One region of the Cereibacter sphaeroides 2.4.1 genome, then DNA from elsewhere that is predicted to be linked to it. Evidence: riboswitches for the same ligand, from Rfam matches in the RefSeq annotation. Region 1 holds a riboswitch; the other holds the start of a gene.
The links. A riboswitch is a leader RNA that binds a small molecule or an ion and turns the genes downstream of it on or off. The one in region 1 is predicted to bind thiamine pyrophosphate.
Positions count from the first base shown of each region.

Region 1 (7,187 bases):
GCCCTACTTCATCATCAAGGACGTCTTCGCCCTGGCCGTCGTCCTGCTGGTGTTCTTCGCCATCGTGGGCTTCATGCCGAACTACCTCGGCCACCCCGACAACTACATCGAGGCGAACCCGCTCTCGACGCCCGCGCACATCGTGCCGGAATGGTACTTCCTGCCCTTCTACGCGATCCTGCGCGCCTTCACCGCCGACGTCTGGGTGGTGCAGATCGCCAACTTCATCAGCTTCGGCATCATCGACGCCAAGTTCTTCGGCGTGCTCGCGATGTTCGGCGCGATCCTCGTGATGGCGCTGGTGCCGTGGCTCGACACCTCGCCGGTGCGGTCGGGGCGCTACCGCCCGATGTTCAAGATCTACTTCTGGCTGCTCGCGGCGGACTTCGTGATCCTGACCTGGGTCGGCGCCCAGCAGACCACCTTCCCCTACGACTGGATCTCGCTCATCGCATCGGCCTACTGGTTCGCCTACTTCCTGGTGATCCTGCCGATCCTCGGCGCGATCGAGAAGCCGGTGGCTCCGCCCGCGACCATCGAAGAAGACTTCAACGCCCACTACTCGCCGGCGACCGGCGGCACGAAAACGGTCGTGGCAGAGTAAGGGAAAGGACAGTGACGATGATCCGCAAACTCACTCTCACAGCCGCCACGGCGCTCGCCCTCTCGGGCGGCGCGGCGATGGCGGCCGGCGGCGGCCATGTCGAGGACGTGCCCTTCTCGTTCGAGGGCCCGTTCGGAACCTTCGACCAGCACCAGCTCCAGCGGGGCCTGCAGGTCTATACCGAGGTCTGCGCAGCCTGCCACGGGATGAAGTTCGTCCCGATCCGCAGCCTGTCGGAACCGGGCGGCCCCGAGCTGCCCGAGGATCAGGTCCGGGCCTATGCCACGCAGTTCACCGTGACCGACGAGGAAACGGGTGAGGACCGCGAGGGCAAGCCCACCGACCACTTCCCCCATTCGGCGCTGGAGAACGCGCCCGACCTCTCGCTCATGGCGAAGGCGCGGGCGGGCTTCCACGGCCCGATGGGCACCGGCATCAGCCAGCTCTTCAACGGCATCGGCGGGCCGGAATACATCTACTCGGTGCTGACGGGCTTCCCGGAAGAGCCGCCGAAATGCGCCGAAGGCCATGAGCCGGACGGCTTCTACTACAACCGCGCCTTCCAGAACGGTTCGGTCCCCGACACCTGCAAGGACGCGAACGGCGTGAAGACCACCGCCGGCTCGTGGATCGCCATGCCGCCTCCGCTCATGGACGATCTGGTGGAATATGCCGACGGCCACGACGCCAGCGTTCATGCGATGGCAGAAGACGTCTCGGCCTTCCTGATGTGGGCGGCCGAACCGAAGCTGATGGCCCGCAAGCAGGCCGGCTTCACCGCCGTCATGTTCCTGACCGTGCTGTCGGTGCTGCTCTACCTCACGAACAAGCGGCTCTGGGCCGGCGTGAAGGGCAAGAAGAAGACGAACGTCTGATCCCCGGGATCGATGAGGACAGGCCCCGCTTCGGCGGGGCCTTTTCCGTTCAGGGGCCGAGGTAGGCGCGGAGTGCCGGCGGCGGATCGGCAAAAAGCGCCGCCGTCGGCTGCGGCGCCTCGGCCCGACCGTCCGCCACGAGGATGGTGCGGTGGGCGAAGCGGCGCGCATCCTCGGGGTCGTGCGTGACCATCAGCACCGTGGCCCCGGTCTCGGCCGCGATCTCGGAGACGAGCGCCAGCATCTCGGCCTTGAGCGCGGGCCCGAGCGCGGCGAAGGGCTCGTCGAGGAGCAGGATCGGCCGCGCCCGCAGGAGCGCCCGGGCGAGCGCCGCCCGCCCCTGCTGCCCTCCCGAGAGCCGCCCCGGCTTCGCCTCCCCGAGACCCGCAAGACCCACACGCTCCAGCGCCTCGGCGATCCGCGCGCGGTCTCCGGCCGCAAGCCGCAGGGCGGGCGAGATCCCGAGCCCCAGATTTTCACGCAGCGTGAGATGCGGGAAGAGATTCTGGTCCTGAAACAGAAGGCTCACCTGCCGCTCGCCGGGACCGAGCGGGCCGAGATCCCGGCCCTGCCAGAGGATGCGCCCCTCGGCCGGGGCGAGGAAGCCCGCGATCGCCATGAGGAGCGTGGACTTGCCCCCGCCCGACGGCCCGATCACCGCGATCCGCTCGCCCGCGCAGGCCGTGGCATCGGCGCGGAGCGTGAAATCGCCCTGCCGGATCAGCAGGCGGTCAAGATGCAGCATGGCGGCCTCCGCGGTCGAAGATCCAGAAGAGGGCGAAGCTCGTGAGCACCAGAAGCAGCGCCGCCCCCGCCGCCTCTTCCAGCCGGTAGGCACCCATCAGCCGCTGGACGAGAAGCGGCAGCGTGGCGCCCCCCTCGGCGGCAAAGAGCGCGATGACGCCCAGATCCCCCATCGCCAGCGCCGACGCCACGCCCAGAGCGAAGCCCAGCGGACGGCGCAGCCGCGGCAGCGTGAGCCAGCGCAGCCGCGCCATGCCGCCAAGGCCCAGAGCCGCGGCGAGCCGGCCGTAATCGGCCTCAAGCGCGCGCGCCTCGGGTGCGAGGATGCGATAGGCGAAGGGCAGCGTGAGCGTGGCATTGACGAGCATCGTCACCGGCAGCGCGACCAGCGTCGGATTGAGGACGGGATGGACAGCAAGGAACAGCCCGGTGCCGAGGACGAGCGAGGAGGCGGCGAGCGGCAGGGTCGCCACCAGCCCGAAGCGGGGGCCCGCCAGCGCCAGCACCAGCGCGCCGGTCACCGAGAGGGCGGCCGAGGGCAGTGCCACCGCGAGCGACCGGCCCGCCGCGGCCCAGACATCGGACGGCAGATGGAGAAGCCCCGGCGCCCCGCGCGCGGCGACCATGCCGAGCGGCAGAAGGAGGAAAGCCGCGGCCAGCGCCAGCGCCAAGCCGTCCGCCCCGCGCCGCCAGCCCCCCGGCGCGAGGGGCACAGGCGCGCGGTCGAGCCCTGCGCCGAAGGCCGAGGGCAGCGACAGGGCGCCAGTGGCCAGCACCGCTGCCCCGCAGAGTGCGAATTGCAGCGCAGCCAGCAGCGCCGCGCGGCCCAGGTCGAACTCGAACCGCAGGGCCTGATAGATCGCAAGCTCCACCGTCGTGGCCCGCGGGCCGCCGCCCAGCGTCAGGGCCACGGCGAAGCTCGACAGGCAGATCACGAAGACCACCAGCGCCACGCCCGGCACCACCGCCCGCAGCATCGGCCATTCCAGATGCCGCGCCACATCGGCCGGCCGGAAGCCGAGCGCGGCCGCCAGCCGGAAACGCTCGGACGGGATCGCGAGCCAGCCCTGCAGGATCAGCCGGACGGCGAAGGGCATGTTGAAGAAGACATGGGCCAGCACGACACCGTGGAGCCCGTAGATCGAAAGCGCGGGCAGGCCCACGGCCTCGAGCCCCCGGTTCAGCAGCCCCGCCCGGCCGAAAACCGCGATCAGCCCAAGGACCGCCACGATCACCGGCAGCAGGAAGGGCGCGCCCAGCAGCGCGATCATCAGTCGACGGCCGGGGAAGCTGCGGCGGGCGAGCGCGCGGGCCACCGGCACCGCCAGCAGAACCGAGACCACCGCAGACAGTGCCGCCTGCAGGACGGTGAAGCGCACTGCCGCCCAATCGGCCGGACCGAGCGCGCCGCCGCCCGCCCGCGCCATCACGAGCGCGAGCGGGCCCAGCGTCAGCGCGGCCAGCGCCGCGGCGACGATCAGCGCGCCAGCGCGTCTTGCCATTCGGCCAGAGCCTCGGGCCGGAGGGCGAGCGCCTCGTCAGCCGACAGCAGAAGCGAGGTCTCGGGCTGCACCAGCGTCTCGAACCCCTCGGGCAGGCCCGCGGCGGGCAGCTTCGCCGGATACATCCAGTTCGTCGTGGGCAGCACCGACTGCACCGGCTCCTCCAGCAGGAAGGCCATGAAGCGGTCGGCCAGCTCCGGCTGGTCGGTCGCGGCCAGCTTGCCCGCCACCTCGACCTGCAGATAGTGCCCCTCGCGGAAGGCGGCCGCAGTCTTGGTATCGTCCTCCTCAGCGATCAGATGGTAGGCGGGCGAGGTGGTGTAGCTCAGCACCATGTCGGCCTCGCCCTCCATGAAGAGGCCGTAGGCCTCGGACCAGCCGGGCGTCACCGTCACGATATTGTCGGCGAGCCCCTCCCAGATCTCGGGCGCGCGGTCGCCGTAGGCCGCCTCCACCCACATCAGAAGGCCCAGACCCGGGGTCGAGCTGCGCGGATCCTGGATGACGATCTTGGAGTCCGACGCCGCCAGCTCCTCGAACGAGGCCGGCACATCTTCCATCCTGCGGTCATGGACGAAGGCGAACCAGCCCCAGTCGAAGGGCAGGAACACCGGATCCTCCCAGGCCACCGGCAGATCGAGCGGCGTGCTCACGCCGTGCGGAGCGAAGAGGCCGGTCGCGGCCGCCGCCGCCGTGAGGTTCGTGTCGAGCCCCAGAACCACATCGGCCTCGCTCCGCGCGCCCTCGAGCTGGAGCCGCGCCAGAAGCGCCGCCCCGTCGCCCGCGGCGACGAAGCGCAGGTCGCAGGCGCAGGTCTCCTCGAAGGCTTTCTCGACCGCGGGGCCAGGACCCCATTCCGAGGTGAAGCTGTCGTAGGTCAGCACCGTCAGCACGGGCGTCTCGGCCGCGGCCGTTCCCGCAGCCAGCGCAACACAGGAAGCAACGATCGGAAGTCTCATCTCATCCTCCTCTTCGACGCGGAACGGAACGGGATGAGGAGCCATGCACCTTCCCTCCGCCGGTCCTAACCGGGTCAGGTTCAACGGGTTCGCGCGCAGCGTCTCAGCCCTTGCGGGCACCCCGAGGTGGGACAGACCATAGCGGGGCGGCCCGCCGCCGCAACAGGAAAGCCGCGCCCTGCGCCAGAATCCGGTTCCCCGACGGGCGCATCTGCCCTATGGCTCGGCCAAACGGGGACGAACGTCATGAGCTACAACACTTTCGGCCACATCTTCCGCGTCACCACCTGGGGCGAGAGCCATGGGCCCGCGCTCGGCGCGACGGTGGATGGCTGCCCGCCCGGCGTCGCGATCGAGGCCGAGGCGATCCAGCACTGGCTCGACCGCCGGAAGCCCGGCCAGAACCGCTTCACCACCCAGCGGCAGGAGCCGGATGCGGTCAGGATACTGTCGGGCACCTTCGAGGGCCGCTCGACCGGCACGCCGATCCAGCTCATGATCGAGAACACCGACCAGCGGTCGAAGGACTATGGCGAGATCGCCCGGAGCTTCCGGCCGGGTCATGCCGACATCGCCTATCACTGGAAATACGGGCTGCGCGACTATCGCGGGGGCGGGCGCTCCTCGGCGCGCGAGACGGCGGCGCGGGTCGCGGCGGGCGGTGTCGCCCGGGCGGCGCTGGCGGCCTTGGTTCCCGGCCTGCGGATCGAGGGCTACATGGTCCAGATCGGGCCGCATGCTATCGACCGCGCCCGGTTCGACGCGGACGAGATCGAGCGCAACCCCTTCTGGTGCCCCGATCCCGATACGGCCGCGCTCTGGGCCGACTATCTCGACGGACTGCGCAAGGCGCACGATTCGGTGGGCGCCATCGTCGAGGTGCGGGCCTCGGGCGTGCCGGCAGGGCTCGGCGCGCCGATCTACGGCAAGCTCGACAGCGACCTCGCCGCGGCCATGATGACGATCAACGCGGTGAAGGGTGTCGAGATCGGCGAGGGGATGGCCGCGGCCTGCCTCACCGGCAGCGCCAATGCCGACGAAATCCGCATGGGCCCCGAGGGCCCCGAGTTCCTGACCAACCATGCGGGCGGCATCCTCGGCGGCATCTCGACCGGGCAGGATGTGGTGGTGCGCTTTGCGGTGAAGCCCACCTCCTCGATCCTGACCCCGCGCCGCTCGGTCACGACCGACGGGCGCGAGGTGGAGGTGGTGACGAAGGGCCGCCACGATCCCTGCGTGGGCATCCGCGCGGTGCCGGTGGGCGAGGCGATGATGGCCTGCGTGCTGCTCGACCATCTGCTGCTCGACCGCGGCCAGACCGGCGGCCTGCGCGGGACGATCGGCTAGCGCCGGGCGGCTTCGGGCACGCGCGAGAGCTGCACGGCGAGAATCCCGGCCGCGATCACGACGACGCCGGCCACGTCCCAGATCCCCATCCGCTCGCCCAGAAGCACCGCCGCCACGGCCACGCCGAAGAACGGGTTGAGGAAATGGAAGGTCGCGCCGCGGACGGCGCCGATCCGGCCGACGAGCAGGAACCAGACCCAGGTGGCGAGCAGCCCCGGCACCAGTGTGGTGTAGGCGAAGGCCGCCACGAGGCTGCCGCTCCACTGCACCTCGAGCGGGGTCTCGGTCAGCAGCGCCGCGGGCGCCAGCGCGGCCGAACCCACCAGCATCTGCAGACCCACGATCATCAGGAGGTTGCCGCCGGACGAGGCGACCCGCACCGTCAGCGTGGCCGCCGTCAGCGCGATCACGCCCGCGACGCAGAGGAGAAAGCCCAGGGCATCCTCGCCGCCCGACAGCCGCGTGCCCATGATGAGCGCCACGCCTGCCATCCCGGCCAGAAGCCCCAGCGCCGTGACGGGCCTCAGCCGCTCGTGCAGGAAGATCCAGCCCGCCAGCGCCACGAGGAGCGGCATCGTGGAGGCGACGATGGCGGCGAAACTCGCGCTCACCCAGCGCATCGCGACGAAATTGAGCCCGAGATACAAGGCGTTCTGGCAGAGACCGAAGATCACCACGCCGCGCCACTGCGCAGGGCTGAGCCGCGCCGACTGTCCCAGCGCCGCGCCGAGGGCGAGCGCGATCAGGCCCGAGCAGAGGAAGCGCAGCGAGAGCGCGCTGAGGGGCGGCGCCTGCGCCACGATGATGCGCGCCGAAGCGAAGGCCGAGGACCACATGAAGGCAAAGGCGAGGCCCATGCCGATGCTGCGCAGATCCATCCGGTCCCTCCCATGAAAAAGGGCCGCCGGATGGCGACCCTCGAACGGCTGCCGTGCCGGATCGCCGGCTCAGGCGTTCACGCTGTCCTTCAGCGCCTTGGCGATGGTGAATTTCACCTGCTTGTCGGCGGCCTTGGTCACCTGCTCGCCGGTGGCCGGATTGCGCACCTGACGCTCGGGGCGCTCGCGGCAGACGACCTTGCCGAGGCCCGGCAGCGTCACGGCACCGCCGGCGGCCACTTCACGGGCGACGATCGAGGCGATCGCATCGAGGGCCG
Region 1 is NC_007493.2:3,166,441-3,173,627, reverse strand. Features, by position in the region: gene petB (cytochrome b) at 1-604, shown strand, start outside; gene petC (cytochrome c1) at 622-1,479, shown strand; gene RSP_RS15345 (thiamine ABC transporter ATP-binding protein) at 1,529-2,224, opposite strand; gene RSP_RS15340 (thiamine/thiamine pyrophosphate ABC transporter permease ThiP) at 2,211-3,725, opposite strand; gene thiB (thiamine ABC transporter substrate binding subunit) at 3,701-4,684, opposite strand; TPP riboswitch at 4,719-4,818, opposite strand; gene aroC (chorismate synthase) at 4,931-6,031, shown strand; gene RSP_RS15325 (DMT family transporter) at 6,028-6,909, opposite strand; gene RSP_RS15320 (HU family DNA-binding protein) at 6,979-7,187, opposite strand, start outside.

Region 2 (7,187 bases), 780 kb from region 1:
GCCCACCCGGCGCGGCGACGGCCATGCGGACCTCACCTATGTGATGGCCGCCGCCGAAGAGATTGCCCATGCGCTCGATCATTACGCGGTGGTGGTGACGAAATCGACCGTGCCGATCGGCACCAACCGGAAGGTGGCCGAGACGATCCGGGCGGCCAATCCGGCCGCCGATTTCGACGTGGCCTCGAACCCCGAGTTCCTGCGCGAGGGCGCGGCCATCGACGATTTCATGCGCCCCGACCGGGTGGTGGTGGGCGTCGAGACCGAGCGCGCGAAGAAGATCATGGCCGACATCTACCGCCCGCTCTTCCTGCGCGACTTCCCGGTGGTCTACACAGGGCTCGAGAGCGCCGAGATGATAAAATATGCCGCGAACGCCTTCCTCGCGACGAAGATCACCTTCATCAACGAGATCGCCGCCCTCTGCGAGCGGGTGGGGGCCGACATCAAGGCCGTGTCCAAGGGCATGGGCCTCGACGGCCGCATCGGCAACAAGTTCCTGCATGCGGGCCCGGGCTATGGCGGCTCGTGTTTCCCCAAGGACACCAAGGCGCTCGCCCGGATGGGGCAGGATCATGCCTCGCCGATCCAGATCGTCGAGAGCGTCATCAAGGTCAATGACGAGATCAAGCGCCGGATGATCGAGAAGATCGAGGATCTCTGCGAAGGCTCGTGCCGCGACAAGGTGATCGCGGTGCTGGGCGTGACCTTCAAGCCCAACACCGACGACATGCGCGATGCGCCCGCGCTGACCATCGTGCCCGCTCTGGTGGGGGCGGGGGCCAAGGTGCGGGTGGTCGATCCCGAGGGCCGGCGCGAGGGCGAGCATCTCCTGCCCGGCGTCCGCTGGATGGAGGATGCCTATTCGGCGGCCGAAGGCGCCTCGGTGCTGGTGATCCTGACCGAGTGGAACGAGTTCCGCGCGCTCGATCTCCAGCGGCTTGCGCGCGGCATGGCCGACGCGCGGATGGCCGATCTGCGCAACGTCTATGCGCCGGCGGATGCCCGCGCCGCGGGCTTCACCCATTATGTGGGCGTCGGACGGTAGGATCGGGCGATGGCGCAGCGGGTTCTGGTGACGGGAGGGGCGGGCTACATCGGCTCGCACGCCTGCAAGGTCTTGAAGCGGGCCGGGTTCGAGCCCGTCACCTTCGACAATCTCTCGACGGGGTGGGAGCAGGCCGTGAAGTTCGGCCCGCTCGCCCGCGGCGACCTGATGGACCGCGCGAGCATCGACGCGGCGCTCGAGACCTGGAAACCCGTGGCGGTGATGCATTTCGCGGCGCTCTCGCTCGTGGGCGAGTCGATGCGCGATCCCGGCACCTACTGGCGCGTGAACGTGACCGGCGCGCTCAACCTGCTCGAGGCGACGGTGGCGGCCGGGGTGAAGAACTTCGTCTTCTCCTCGACCTGCGCCACCTACGGCGATCAGGACGGCGTGGTGCTCGACGAGGATACGCCGCAGCGCCCGATCAACGCCTATGGCGCCTCCAAGCGCGCCATCGAGGAGATGGTGGCGAATTTCGGCGCGGCCTTCGGGCTCAACCACACGATCTTCCGCTATTTCAACGTGGCGGGCGCCGACCCCGAGGGCGAGGTCGGCGAGCAGCACGATCCCGAGACGCATCTGATCCCGCTCATGCTCGATGCGGTGGCGGGCCGGCGGCCCGCGCTCACCGTCTTCGGCACCGACTATCCCACGCGCGACGGCACCTGCATCCGCGACTATGTGCATGTGATGGATCTGGCCCAGGCCCATGTGCTGGGCCTGAACCGCCTGCTCGACGGCGGCCCGAACCGGGTCTTCTGCCTCGGCACCGGGCGCGGCTTCTCGGTGCGCGAGGTGATCGAACAATCGCGCGCCGTAACCAACCGCGAAGTGCCCATCCTGTTCGGCGACCGCCGGTCGGGCGATGCGGCGGCCCTCGTCTGCGGCTCGGAGCGCGCGGTGCGTGAACTGGGATGGGAGCCCGAGCTTTCGACCCTGCCGCACATGATCGCCGATGCCTGGCGCTGGCATCGGGCCCCGAAATTCCACGAATGAGGACCATATCTTGACCGATCCGGTGAAGGACCGCCTGACGCTGGCGCTCGAAGTGGCGGCCGAAGCCGGGCGCCTCGCGCTCGATTTCTTCGCCCGCCGCGAGAGCCTCGCGGTCGAGGCCAAGGCCAGCCCGCAGGACATCGTGAGCCGCGCCGATCGCGAGGTCGAGACGCTGATCCGCGCCCGCATCGCCGCGCGCTTCCCCGACGATGGGGTGCTGGGCGAGGAGCATGGCGCAGAGGAGGGCAGGTCGGGCTTCACCTGGGTGATCGACCCGATCGACGGCACCGCGCCCTTCCTGGCCGGGCTGCCGCACTGGTGCGTGGTGCTCGCGCTGCAGGAGGAGGGGCGCACCGTCGCGGGGGTGATCGAACATCCGCTCGCGCGCGAGACCTTCTCGGCGCAGCGGGGGCAGGGAGCCTTCCTGAACGGCGAGCGGCTCCGCGCGCGCGAGGATCTCACCATCGGCTCCTGCAACGTGGCGCTCGGCGCAAGCCACCGCACCTCGCCCGACTTCGCCTCGGCGCTGGTGCGCGAACTGATGCGGCGGGGCGGCATGTTCTACCGCAACGGCTCGGGCGCGATCATGCTGGCCTCGGTCGCGGCGGGCCGGCTCGGCGGCTATTACGAGCCGCACATGAACCCTTGGGACTGTCTGGCGGCCATGCTGATGGTCGAGGAAGCCGGAGGACGCACTGCCCCCTTTCCCGAAGACGCCGCCGGTGGCATGGTGCTCGTCGCCGCACCGAAGGTGTGGGACGATCTGACAGCCGTCGTGAAGGCAGCAGAGGGACAGGCAGGATGAAGGGAACGACAGGCGCCGCGCTTCTTGCGGCGGCTCTGGCACTGGCGGGCTGCGGCGGGGGCGCCAAGGCGCCCGAGGGACGCGGCGAGATGTCCGGGCAGCCCGAGGTGATGCGGATGGTGAGCGATTACGCCAAGCTCTACCATGTGCCGCCGTCGCTGATGCACCGGATCGTGAAGCGCGAAAGCGGCTACAATCCGGGGGCCAAGAACGGGCCCTATATGGGGCTCATGCAGATCCATCCCCAGACGGCCAAGACCATGGGCTATCGCGGCGCGCCCGAAAGCCTGCTCGACGCCAAGACGAACCTCACCTACGGCGGGAAATATCTCCGCGGGGCGTGGCTCGTGGCGCAGGGCGACGAAGAGCGCGCGATCCAGTGGTATCGCAACGGCTATTACTACGAGGCCAAGCGCCTCGGCCTCCTGGAAGAGACCGGCCTGCGCTGAGCGCGGGCGCCAGGATCCGCAGACGCTGCCCCGAGGGCGCAGGTCCACTGGAGGTCGCGGAGGCGCGGCTCCGGTGGCTCGTCCGTTTCGCCGGAACGAGATCCTCCCAGCACGAGCCGGCACTCCGCCGCCGGTCATCCGCGCTTCGCGAAATGCAGGGCGTGGCTGTCGGCTCGCCGTCCGCGCCTCCCGCACGGCCCTTGCGCCGGGCCGCGGCTTCGCGTTAAGCCTATCCGGAGTGACAGGGGCGTCCGGGACCTTCCCGGGCTGAGAAGCACCCTTTGAACCTGAACCAGGTCATGCTGGCGGAGGAAGTCGCGATGCTGCAGGTCCCGCACTTGAATGCATTTCGCCTCCCTCCGTCACGGAAGGAGAGCGATGGACGGCTGCGGAACCTATCTCGACACCATGCGGCGCGAGGCGCCGCTGGTGCAATGCATCACCAATTTCGTCGCCATGAATGTCGTGGCCAACGTGCTTCTGGCGGCGGGTGCCTCGCCCGCGATGGTGCATGACGCCGAGGAATCCGGCGAGTTCGCCGCCATTGCGCAGGCGCTGACGATCAACATGGGCACGCCGAGCCCCCGCTGGGTCGAGGGGATGGAGGCCGCGGCGCGTGGTGCTGCGGCGGCCGGGCGGCCCTGGGTGCTCGATCCGGTGGCGGTGGGCGCCACGGCCTTCCGCCGCGGCCTCGGTGCCCGGCTTCTGGCGCTGAAGCCCACCGTCATCCGCGGCAATGCCTCGGAAATCCTCGCGCTGGCAGGGGCCGAGACCCGGGGCAAGGGCGCTGACAGCGCCGATCCGGTCGCGGCCGCCGAGGCGGCGGCGCAGCGCCTTGCCGAAAGCTCGGGCGCGGTGGTCGCGGTGACGGGGCCGGTGGATTTCGTGACCGACGGCCGGCGCGGCATCCGCTGCGCCAACGGCCATCCGCTCATGCCGCGGGTGACCGCGCTCGGCTGCTCGCTGACCGGGATCGTGGGCGCCTTCGCGGCGACCCGGCCGCCGTTCGAGGCGACGGCGGCGGCGCTCGCCTTCTTCGGGCTCGCGGGCGAAGAGGCCGCAAAGACAGCGACCGGGCCCGGCAGCTTCCAGGTGGCTTTCCTCGACGCGCTCCACACCCTGTCGCCCGAGGCGCTCGACCGTGGCGCCAGGCTGGAGGCCGCATGAACCTCTCGCTCTATTTCGTGACGCCGGACGGGGCCGAGGGTCTCGAGCAGCTGGTGGCGGCGGCCGTCCGGGGAGGGGCCACGCTCGTCCAGCTCCGCGACAAGCACCGCTCCGACGCGGAGCTGATCCCGCTCGCGCGGCGGCTGGTGGCGGCGCTCGACGCCCAAGGCGTGCCGCTCATCGTGAACGACCGGATCGAGGTGGTGCTGGCCTCGGGGGCGGCGGGGCTTCATGTGGGGCAGGGCGATCTGGGCGTGGCCGAAGCGCGGCGCCGGATCGGGCCCGACCGTCTCCTCGGCCTCTCCGTCGAGGCGCCGGAGCATCTGGAGGCGCTGCCCCTCGGGATCGTCGATTATGTGGGGGCGGGGCCGGTGCGGGCCACGGCCTCGAAGCCCGACCATGCGCCTCCCATCGGCTTCGAGGGGCTTGCGCGGCTGGTGGCGGCGGCACCCGTCCCGGCGGTCGCCATCGGCGGGCTGGGCGCGGGGGATGCCCACGCGGTGAAGGCCGCGGGCGCGGCCGGCATGGCCATCGTCTCGGCCATCGGCGCGGCCGCGGATCCGGAGGCCGCCGCCCGGGCGCTGGCGCTCGAATGGGAGCGCGCATGATCCCGAACATCCTCTCGGTCGCGGGCTCGGACCCGTCGGGCGGCGCAGGCATTCAGGCCGACATCAAGGCCATCGGCGCGAACGGCGGCTATGGCATGGCGGTGCTGACGGCGCTCACCGCGCAGAACACGCGCGGCGTGACGGGGATCGAGCTGATCCCGCCCGCCTTCGTGACGGCGCAGCTGCAGGCGATCTTTGCCGATGTGCGGGTGGATGCGGTCAAGATCGGCATGCTCGGCACGGCGGCCGTCACCGAGGCGGTGGCGGCGGAGCTGGCGGGGCAGGCGGCGCCCATCGTGCTCGATCCGGTGATGGTGGCCAAGGGCGGCGACCGGCTTCTGGCGGCCGAGGCGGTGGCGGCGCTGCGCAGCAGGCTCATGCCGCTCGCGCGGATCGTCACGCCGAACCTGCCCGAGGCGGCCGACCTTCTGGGCGAGGCCGAAGTGTCCGACCGTGCCGGGATGGAGCGGCAGGCGCGCGCCCTTCTGGCGCTGGGGCCCGCCGCGGTGCTGCTCAAGGGCGGGCATCTGGCGGGCGCGGACTGCCCGGATCTCTATCTCGACCGCGACCGGGCGGAGTGGCTGGTCAGCCCCCGCACCGACACGCGCAACACGCACGGGACGGGCTGCACGCTCTCCTCGGCGCTGGCCACGCAGCTCGCGCTGCTGGGCGATCCGCTGGCGGCCTGCCGGGCGGCCAAGACCTATGTCTCGCGCGCCATCGCCGGCGCCGAGGCGCTTTCGGTCGGAAGCGGGCACGGCCCCACCGACCATTTCTTCCTGATGAGGAGCCCTTCATGAAACGCGCAGCCCTTCTGGCCCTCCTGCTGCCGGCCCCCGCCATGGCCGAGCCCCTGACCGTGGTGCTCGACTGGTTCGTGAACCCCGACCATGGGCCCATCATCGTGGCCGAGCGTCAGGGGTGGTTCGCAGAAGCGGGTCTCGAGGTCGAGATCGTGGCCCCCGCCGATCCGGCCGATCCGCCGAAGATGGCGGCCTCGGGGCAGGCGGATCTGGCGGTGACCTACCAGCCGCAGCTCTATCTCCAGCATGCCGAGGGGCTGCCGCTCAAGCGCGTGGGCACGCTGGTCGAGAGCCCGCTCTATTGCGTGATGGCCAAGGCCGACGGCCCCGTGCAGGGTCTGGCCGATCTGAAGGGGCGCAAGGTGGGCTTCTCGGTCGCGGGGATCGAGGAGGCGCTGCTGCACACGATGCTGCGCACGAACGGGGTCGAGCCCGCCGAAGTGGAGTTCGTCAACGTGAACTTCGCCCTGACGCCGGCGCTGGCCAGCGGGCAGGCCGATGCGGTGGCGGGAGCCTTCCGCAATTTCGAGCTGCACCAGATCGCGGCGGCGGGGTCGGAGGGCCGCTGCTTCCTGCCGGAAGAGAACGGCGTGCCGAGCTACGAGGAGCTGATCTATGTGGCCAATCCCGACCGGATGGACCGCGAGAAGGTGGTGGCCTTCCTGAAGGTGACCGAGCGCGCGGCGGGCTTCATCGCCGATCACCCCGAAGAGGCGTGGGAGATCTTCCGCGGCTGGTCGGCCGAGGTCGATGACGATCTGAACGCCGCCGCTTGGGGCGATACGCTTCCCCATTTCGCGGCCCATCCCATGGCACTCGACGCGGACCGTTACGCGGCCTTCGGGCGCTACATGGCCGAGGTGGGTCTGATCCCCGCTGCGCCGGAAGTGGCCGAGGTGGCGATGGATCTCTCGGCCCCGGCCGACTGATGGCGTTCGGCATCGAGGGCTCGGCCACTCTGGCGGGCCGCCCCCTCTTCCGCGACCTCGACCTGCAGCTCGCGCCGGGCTGGACCTGCCTGCTGGGGCCGTCCGGCGCGGGCAAGAGCACGATCCTGCGGCTCCTCGCGGGCCTGCCCACCGCGGCGCGCTTCGAGGGCCGGATCTCGGCGCCGCCGCGCATCGCCTGGATGGCGCAGCAGGATCTGCTGCAGGAGCGCGCGAACCTTCTGGGCAATGTGCTTATCGGGCAGCGGCTGTCGGGGGCGCCTCTGGACGAGGGGCGGGCGCGGGCGCTTCTGGCGGCGGTGGGCCTCGAGGGGCTCGAGGCGCGGCGTCCGGCCAGCCTGTCCGGCGGGCAGCGGCAGCGGGT
Region 2 is NC_007493.2:2,384,948-2,392,134, reverse strand. Features, by position in the region: gene RSP_RS11575 (UDP-glucose dehydrogenase family protein) at 1-1,048, shown strand, start outside; gene galE (UDP-glucose 4-epimerase GalE) at 1,058-2,044, shown strand; gene RSP_RS11565 (inositol monophosphatase family protein) at 2,055-2,849, shown strand; gene RSP_RS11560 (lytic transglycosylase domain-containing protein) at 2,846-3,298, shown strand; TPP riboswitch at 3,532-3,629, shown strand; gene thiM (hydroxyethylthiazole kinase) at 3,677-4,465, shown strand; gene thiE (thiamine phosphate synthase) at 4,462-5,073, shown strand; gene thiD (bifunctional hydroxymethylpyrimidine kinase/phosphomethylpyrimidine kinase) at 5,070-5,873, shown strand; gene RSP_RS11540 (ABC transporter substrate-binding protein) at 5,870-6,805, shown strand; gene RSP_RS11535 (ABC transporter ATP-binding protein) at 6,805-7,187, shown strand, end outside.
Region 2: linked by a shared signal. The riboswitch ahead of thiM (hydroxyethylthiazole kinase) and the one ahead of thiB (thiamine ABC transporter substrate binding subunit) in region 1 are both predicted to bind thiamine pyrophosphate.